Linked DNA regions of Pseudobacter ginsenosidimutans. The protein of the gene in region 1 interacts with the protein of each later gene in a pairwise test. Links are inferred from orthologs where the notes say so. Each region holds a gene or a part of one and is shown on either strand. Other genes may lie near its edges.

The links. The genes of interacting proteins can lie anywhere in the genome.
Region 2: the proteins of FSB84_RS04090 (region 1) and ftsZ interact in binary tests that used the Escherichia coli proteins (3 or more experiments, as listed by UniProt). The link is inferred for Pseudobacter ginsenosidimutans from one-to-one orthologs.
Region 3: the proteins of FSB84_RS04090 (region 1) and ftsA interact in binary tests that used the Escherichia coli proteins (3 or more experiments, as listed by UniProt). The link is inferred for Pseudobacter ginsenosidimutans from one-to-one orthologs.

Annotation. Positions count from the first base shown.
Region 1 is NZ_CP042431.1:1,037,823-1,040,847, reverse strand. What follows is about bases 67-2,883. They hold FSB84_RS04090 (rod shape-determining protein), read left to right. Parts: upstream 67-870; coding sequence 871-1,896; downstream 1,897-2,883. Other genes in these bases: FSB84_RS04080 (rod shape-determining protein MreD), read left to right, coding at 2,766-2,883; mreC (rod shape-determining protein MreC), read left to right, coding at 1,918-2,769; FSB84_RS04095 (alpha/beta fold hydrolase), read right to left, coding at 67-626. In the rest of the region: more of FSB84_RS04095, read right to left, coding at 1-66; more of FSB84_RS04080, read left to right, coding at 2,884-3,025. UniProt on the Escherichia coli protein: Forms membrane-associated dynamic filaments that are essential for cell shape determination. Acts by regulating cell wall synthesis and cell elongation, and thus cell shape.
Region 2 is NZ_CP042431.1:2,934,114-2,937,089, forward strand. It holds ftsZ (cell division protein FtsZ), read left to right. Parts: upstream 1-912; coding sequence 913-2,040; downstream 2,041-2,976. Other genes in the region: ftsA (cell division protein FtsA), read left to right, coding at 1-814; FSB84_RS31815 (hypothetical protein), read left to right, coding at 2,043-2,813; FSB84_RS11955 (TIGR01777 family oxidoreductase), read left to right, coding at 2,945-2,976. UniProt on the Escherichia coli protein: Essential cell division protein that forms a contractile ring structure (Z ring) at the future cell division site. The regulation of the ring assembly controls the timing and the location of cell division.
Region 3 is NZ_CP042431.1:2,932,873-2,935,737, forward strand. It holds ftsA (cell division protein FtsA), read left to right. Parts: upstream 1-675; coding sequence 676-2,055; downstream 2,056-2,865. Other genes in the region: FSB84_RS11940 (cell division protein FtsQ/DivIB), read left to right, coding at 1-623; ftsZ (cell division protein FtsZ), read left to right, coding at 2,154-2,865. UniProt on the Escherichia coli protein: Essential cell division protein that assists in the assembly of the Z ring. May serve as the principal membrane anchor for the Z ring.

The DNA of each region.
Region 1 (3,025 bases):
TGGATGGTTTGCAGATCGGTGAGCGGGATATTGGGTTGTTCCACCAGCAGCTTCATCAGTTTCCAGGAGGTTTTGGAGGATAGTTTGTCTTTGTTCTTCATGGCGTTTTCGTACATCGGTTGTACAAGTTCGGCTACATCCTTGTAGACGGCCGTCGAGTCCGGCACCAGGTTGGCACCGGTGAATGCCATTTTTTTCACTTTTTTGGGATGACGGATAGCCAGCAGCAGACTGTTGATACCGCCATCGCTCCAACCTATCACATTGGCAGAGTCGATACCCATTGCCGTGAGCAATGCGTCATAATCGTCTGCCATCATTTCGTATGTGAGTGAATCGCCATTGTCGCGGGTCTTACCTTGTGCGCGATTATCTGCGAGAATCACTTTATAGTTTTTCTCGAAGTATGGTATCTGAAGGCTGAAATCCGCTATGGATCCGCCATTGCCGTGGATCACCAATAATGGCTCTCCGGTCCCGTACACTTCAGTATAGATTTTTATTCCTCTGAGCTCGTAATATTTGCCTGTGGCAGGATTGTTGCCGTAAGGAACTTTTTTCTCCTGAGACTGCACCAGGAGTGAAGAAAAGAAGATGATGAAGAGAGCAAGGATAAGTTTTTTCATGTGCGTTGATTTTTCTCCGTGAATAGTAATGCAATTGTCAGAAAAATGAAATACTTTTCAAAATACAATTTACGGTAGTAAGTGGCGTTAGTGCATGGAAAGGATACAGGTTTCGCTGGTATCCACACTTGTTGAAAAATTACTGTCCGGATCATAGTTTCGCTGTGATTACACTTTGTTATTATCGATTATTTAATTCAATTTTGCAGGCATAACTTTCAATCCAAAAATCTGACCTTTCAAAATGGGCTTATTCAACTTTTTCACCCAAGAGATCGCGATTGACCTGGGTACCGCTAACACCCTGATTATACATAACGATGAGGTAGTGGTGAATGAACCGAGTATTGTGGCGTTGGACCGTAATAATCTGAAAAATGTATTGGCGGTAGGGAAGAAGGCCCTGATGATGCACGAGAAAACGCACGAGAGCATCCGCACGATCCGTCCCCTGAAGGATGGTGTGATCGCGGACTTCAATGCTGCCGAGCTGATGATCCGTGAACTCATCAAAATGGTGTATCCCAAGAAGCCCCTCTTCCCCCCAAGCTGGAGGATGATGATCTGCATTCCAAGCAGCATCACAGAGGTGGAGAAACGTGCTGTTCGCGACAGTGCGGAGCAGGCAGGAGCCAAAGAAGTGTACCTGATCCATGAGCCCATGGCAGCTGCCCTCGGTATCGGGATTGATGTAGAAGAACCAGTTGGTAACATGATCATCGACATAGGTGGTGGTACTACCGGCATCACAGTGATTGCACTGGCCGGTATCGTGTGCGACCAGAGTATCCGTATCGCAGGTGACGAATTCACCGCGGATATCATGGAAGCCCTCCGCCGCTACCATAGCCTCCTTATTGGTGAACGTACCGCCGAACAGATCAAGATCAATATCGGTGCCGCCATGAAGGACCTCGACAACCCGCCTGATGATATCCCCGTAAACGGCCGCGACCTCGTAACCGGTATCCCCAAACAGATCATGGTGAGCTACCAGGAAATCGCGGAAGCGCTGGACAAGAGCATCTTCAAGATCGAAGAAGCCATCCTCAAAGCCCTGGAAATGACGCCGCCCGAGCTGGCTGCCGATATCTATCGCAGAGGCCTTTACCTCACCGGAGGTGGCGCCCTGCTCCGTGGCCTCGATAAACGCCTCAGCCAAAAGATCAAACTGCCTGTCCACGTGGCAGACGATCCTCTGAAAAGCGTTGTTCGCGGAACCGGCCTGGCCCTGAAGAACTACGAGCACTATCCGTTTGTAATGCGTTAGGACTTTTAAAACTTACCTCCTTTGCGTAACATTTTTCTCTTCATCAGAAAATTCTTCAATTTCTTTTTCTTCCTGGTGATGCAGATTACCGCGCTGTATATGCTGTTTCATTACAATGAATTCCATGAAGCAGCATTTATGGGCGTTGCCAATGATATTACGGGTAAGATCAGCAAACGCTACAATAACGTTGAATACTACTTCCATCTCAAAAAGACCAATGAAAGCCTGGTACAGGAAAACGCCATGCTCAGGAACCTGCTCAAACAGGATTTTGAAGTGGCCGATACCAGCACAACTTTCAGGATGGACTCCATCCCTTATGATACTACCGGCATCCGCCGCAAATATTTGTACCGTGATGCGAAAGTGGTGAACCGCTATCTCATCTTCCCCAACAACTATTTCACACTCCACCGCGGAGAAAAACAAGGTGTGAGAAAAGATATGGGCGTGATCAGCCCCGATGGCGTAATGGGTGTGGTGGTGAACACAGGCGATAACTACTCTGTTGTAATGAGCCTGCTCCACCTGCAAAGCCGCATCAGCGGCCGTGTGAAGAAAAGCGGAGAAACAGGTCAGGTGTACTGGGACGGTAAAAGCCCTTCCACTATCTTCATCAATAACCTTCCGAAAAGCGTACCCATTCAAAAAGGCGACAGTATCGTTACCAGCCAGTACGGAACCTATTTCCCCCAGGGAATCCTGATTGGCACAGTAATGGAAATCATGAACGATAAATCCAGCAATTTCTACACCCTCAAACTCAAGCCTGCCACCAATTTCGGCAGTGTTGAGCATGCATTGGTGATCGAAAATCTGCAGGCTGATGAACAAAAGAAATTAGAAGAGGCAGTAAAAAAGAATCAATGAGTGATCTCGTCAGAAATATTATCCGGTTCTTCCTGTTTATCCTGATACAGGTATACGTGTTGTTCCGTATTCCACCGATCCACAGTTTTGTGGTGGCCTACCTGTATTTCCTCTACATTCTCTGGTTGCCCTTCAATATGCCGAGGATAGCTGTTACACTGGTATCTTTCCTGCTGGGGCTTTCACTGGATTTCTTTACAAAAACTCCGGGTCTTCATGCTGCACCCTGCGTGCTCATCGGATATCTGAGGCCCTT
Region 2 (2,976 bases), 1.9 Mb from region 1 along the record:
GCAACCGCTGGCTTCTGCTGCGGCTGTGATGGGACATGAAGACCTGGAAGCAGGTGTTGCCATTGTTGACATCGGTGGTGGTACTACTGACCTCGCCGTGTTCTATGAAGGTATCCTGAAACATACAGCGGTTATTCCTTTCGGTGGTGAGAATATCACCAATGATATCAAGACCGGTCTTGGTGTATTGAAAACCCAGGCTGAACAAATGAAAGTACAGTTTGGCTCGGCTCTTGCTAATGAAGCAAAGACAAATGCATTCATCACTATCCCGGGTCTCCGCGGCATGCCTGCCAAAGAGATCAGCGTGAAGAACCTGGCCAATATCATCCAGGCGCGTATGAATGAGATCATGGACTTCGTTACTTACCATCTGAAACAGGTAGGGCTCGACAATCGTACATTGAATGGCGGTATCGTGCTTACCGGTGGTGGTGCACAACTGCGTCACCTGATCCAGCTGACTGAGTATGTAACAGGATTGAATTGCCGAATCGGTTTCCCAACTGAGCACCTGGCAGCAGGTCATATCGAAGAGCTGGCAAAGCCAACTTATTCAACCTGTATCGGTCTTATCCTGAAAGGATACAGCGATTACGAGAACAACCGTAAGCAGTTCGAACATCAGTTCAGGAAGGTTGAGATTCCTGAAACACTGAAGAAGCCAACTGTGATCGAGAATATAACAGAAGAAATTGCAGAACCGGAGCAATCCGAAAAAGTAAAGAATCGTAAGGGGATCAAAGATTTCTGGGGCAAATTCAAAGACGGCATCATTGACCTGTTCAAAGAAGAAGAGGACCACGCTCTCTAACCCTGGACCCATCGATCATTTACTAACCCATTATTAGAAACTGTCTCCGGATGGGCTTTCAGGTGAAGCGAGGCCTGGTGAGACACAAAACGAAAGCTATGATTCATTTTGATCTACCGAAAGAGAAATCATCCATCATCAAAGTGATTGGTGTGGGTGGTGGTGGCAGCAATGCTGTCAATCACATGTTCGCGCAGCAGATAGAAGGTGTGAATTTCATCATCTGCAATACGGACGCACAGGCCATTGCGCAAAGCAATGTGCCCAATAAAATACAGCTCGGACCACACCTTACACAAGGTCTGGGCGCCGGCGCCAATCCGGATATTGGCCGTCAGGCTACCGAAGAGAGCCTGGAAGAGATCAAACGCATACTGGAAGTGAATACCAAGATGGCATTCATTACAGCCGGTATGGGCGGCGGCACCGGAACTGGTGGCGCTCCCATCATTTCAAAGATCTGTAAAGACCTTGGTATCCTCACGGTGGGTATCGTTACCACACCCTTCACCTATGAAGGAAAGAAACGTCAGATCCAGTCTGATGAAGGTATCAAGAGCCTGAAACAATATGTAGACACCCTGCTGGTGATCAGCAACGATAAGCTGCGTCATCAGTTCGGTAACCTGAAGATGAAAGAAGCGTTTGCGAAAGCAGACAATGTACTGGCTACCGCTGCCAAATGTATCACCGATGTGATCAACAGCACAGGCCAGATCAACGTAGACTTTGCAGACGTTTGTACGGTTATGCGTAATGGTGGTGTTGCCATCCTCGGCAACGCGTCCTGCTCCGGTGAAGACCGTGCACAACGCGCCATTGAAGAAGCGCTCAATTCACCATTGCTGAACGACAACGATATCAGCGGCGCCAAATGGATCCTCATCAATATCAACTCTGCCGAGAACGAACATGAGTTCACGATGGATGAGGTAGACACTATCCAGAACCACCTGCTGAGCCAGGCCGGTGAAGGAACAGATGTGATCCTCGGTTTGGGTTACGATAATTCACTGGGAGACCAGATCGGCATCACCCTCATCGCTACCGGCTTTGAGTACAGTGATCCTTTCACCAAAAGGCTGCGCAGCCGAAGAAAGAAGAGAAGATCCTCTTCAATCTCAGCCAGCAGCCTGAACCTCCCGTTACGCCTGTACCTCCTGTTGCGAGCCAGCAACAGCAGCAACAGCAACAGCCACAGGCTTCTGCCACCAGGCCATCGGTGATCATGCCGAAGAAAGAAGAACCTCCGGTGCAGCCACAAATGGTTGCCGAGCAACCTCCTGCTATCAGGGAAGAGTTGCAACCGAAGCTGGTGGACATGGATTCTCCTTCTGCCTCCACGCCGCTTGTGCTTTTTACGAGCGATGAGCCTGGGAAAAATACCGTGGATAAAAATGATGAGCCGGAAAGGATTGAATGGGTACTTTCGCAGCCTTCCCAACCTGCTCCCCAATTGAACCAGCAGCAAGCTAGCAACGCTGCTGCGTCTCAGAGTTCAGGCGGATTTCTCGCGCGACCATCCAATATTTATGCTGATTCCGCATTTGAAGATTCCAAACAAACTAAGCCTGTGAATCAACCCGTCCAGAACCAAGCCACTGTAAAGCCCGTCAGGGAGGAAGATCCCAATGACATGCAGTTGGTGTTCCGTGATGATATTCCAGCGGCGGATGTGCCTGGGGCCCACCAGACTCCACCAGTTGTTATGGCATCTTCTGTTGAGGAACCAGCGATGCTGGACGAAGCAGAGGAGCAAAAACGTCGCGCAGCCGAAAGGATTCAGAAGTTACGTAACCTGAGTTTCAATATCAACGGCGCTGACCCTAACAATGAGTTTGAAACTGTGCCGGCTTACATCCGCCGCAATCTTGAACTGTACAACACCATCAGCAGTGTTGAGAATTTCTACAGTAATTACGAAGTAAAAAATGATGAGAATAATAAAACCAGTATCTCTACCATCAACACTTTCTTAGATGGAGAGAAACCGGATTGATCCATCGTTCATCTCTTTCCTGTATTAAGTCTATTAAAATACAGCGATTGTTGTTTTTAGTTGTTTCCCTCCTGATTCCTCGGGAGGGATTTTTTTTTGACTAAATTTGTAAAGGCACTCAAATCCTGATTATGCAAACAGTTCTCATTACAGGAGGCACCGG
Region 3 (2,865 bases), 1.9 Mb from region 1 along the record:
TGTCTGCCAGGCTGCCTGTGTTCACCGGCTTTCCAACAGACAAGGCCCGCCTGAATGCCACCGACAGCGCGCTGATGGCGGATATCAAAGGAATGAGCCGGTTCATGCAGAAGGAGCCGCTCTGGATGGCGCAGATCGCACAGGTGGATATTACACCCGACAGAAAATTCGAAATGATGCCCACTATCGGAAGTCATGTGATCGAATTCGGAAATGGACAGGACTTTGAAAAGAAATTCCGCAGACTGCTGATCTTCTATAAAGATGTGCTCAGCAAAACCGGGATGGACACTTATAGCAGGATCAACGTACAGTTCGACAGGCAAGTGATCGGAGTGAAAGGAGGGAGGACTGCAACTGCACCCATTCCTCTGCCCGTAAGGGATAGTTCGTTCAGCAGAACAACTTCCACCTTATCGGCAGGCAGGACAAATCCCGCAAACACCGAAAAACCACCCATAGATTCCCGACCTGCCGCTATCCGGAAGAACCAGTCCGGAGCCAAGAAAAATCCACCTTCGAAAAGCCAGTCCTATGAAACCCCGACGAAACAGTTGAACAAGAAGGCAGGTTCAACGGACACCAAACCCAAAGCTGTGATGCCAAAACGCAATTCCCATTAAATCAATAACAACACAACTAATCAAATAACAACAACTAAAAACAGGATAGATTATGAACAATGAGCAACAACCCATCATCGTCGGGCTGGACATCGGCACGACGAAGATTGCAGCGATTGCGGGTCGAAAGAACGAGTACGGGAAACTGGAGATCATTGGGTTTGGTCGAGCCAACTCCAACGGAGTGAAGCACGGTCAGGTTTTGAACATCGATGAAACCATCAAGGCCATCCGCATGGCACTTGATAACTGCTATGCTTCCAATCCCAACCTGGAGATCAATGAAGTGTACGTAGGTATTGCAGGGCATCATATCAAGAGCCTGCAAACCCGCGGCGACATTGTACGCCAGCACACGGAAGAAGAGATCACTCACCGTGAGATCGACCAGCTCATCGCTGACCAGTACAAAACTTATATCCCTGCAGGTGATCAGATCATCGATGTGATCCCGCAGGAATTTACAGTTGACAACTTTCAGAACATCCCGAACCCTATCGGTTACGGTGGTGTGAAGATCGGCGCCAACTTCCATATCATTACAGGTGATAAGAATGCCATCCGCAATATCAACCGCGCTGTTGAGAAAAGCGGACTGCATACAAAAGACCTGGTACTGCAACCGCTGGCTTCTGCTGCGGCTGTGATGGGACATGAAGACCTGGAAGCAGGTGTTGCCATTGTTGACATCGGTGGTGGTACTACTGACCTCGCCGTGTTCTATGAAGGTATCCTGAAACATACAGCGGTTATTCCTTTCGGTGGTGAGAATATCACCAATGATATCAAGACCGGTCTTGGTGTATTGAAAACCCAGGCTGAACAAATGAAAGTACAGTTTGGCTCGGCTCTTGCTAATGAAGCAAAGACAAATGCATTCATCACTATCCCGGGTCTCCGCGGCATGCCTGCCAAAGAGATCAGCGTGAAGAACCTGGCCAATATCATCCAGGCGCGTATGAATGAGATCATGGACTTCGTTACTTACCATCTGAAACAGGTAGGGCTCGACAATCGTACATTGAATGGCGGTATCGTGCTTACCGGTGGTGGTGCACAACTGCGTCACCTGATCCAGCTGACTGAGTATGTAACAGGATTGAATTGCCGAATCGGTTTCCCAACTGAGCACCTGGCAGCAGGTCATATCGAAGAGCTGGCAAAGCCAACTTATTCAACCTGTATCGGTCTTATCCTGAAAGGATACAGCGATTACGAGAACAACCGTAAGCAGTTCGAACATCAGTTCAGGAAGGTTGAGATTCCTGAAACACTGAAGAAGCCAACTGTGATCGAGAATATAACAGAAGAAATTGCAGAACCGGAGCAATCCGAAAAAGTAAAGAATCGTAAGGGGATCAAAGATTTCTGGGGCAAATTCAAAGACGGCATCATTGACCTGTTCAAAGAAGAAGAGGACCACGCTCTCTAACCCTGGACCCATCGATCATTTACTAACCCATTATTAGAAACTGTCTCCGGATGGGCTTTCAGGTGAAGCGAGGCCTGGTGAGACACAAAACGAAAGCTATGATTCATTTTGATCTACCGAAAGAGAAATCATCCATCATCAAAGTGATTGGTGTGGGTGGTGGTGGCAGCAATGCTGTCAATCACATGTTCGCGCAGCAGATAGAAGGTGTGAATTTCATCATCTGCAATACGGACGCACAGGCCATTGCGCAAAGCAATGTGCCCAATAAAATACAGCTCGGACCACACCTTACACAAGGTCTGGGCGCCGGCGCCAATCCGGATATTGGCCGTCAGGCTACCGAAGAGAGCCTGGAAGAGATCAAACGCATACTGGAAGTGAATACCAAGATGGCATTCATTACAGCCGGTATGGGCGGCGGCACCGGAACTGGTGGCGCTCCCATCATTTCAAAGATCTGTAAAGACCTTGGTATCCTCACGGTGGGTATCGTTACCACACCCTTCACCTATGAAGGAAAGAAACGTCAGATCCAGTCTGATGAAGGTATCAAGAGCCTGAAACAATATGTAGACACCCTGCTGGTGATCAGCAACGATAAGCTGCGTCATCAGTTCGGTAACCTGAAGATGAAAGAAGCGTTTGCGAAAGCAGACAATGTACTGGCTACCGCTGCCAAATGTATCACCGATGTGATCAACAGCACAGGCCAGATCAACGTAGACTTTGCAGACGTTTGTACGGTTATGCGTAATGGTGGTGTTGCCATCCTCGGCAACGCGTCCTGCTCCGGTGAAGACCGTGCAC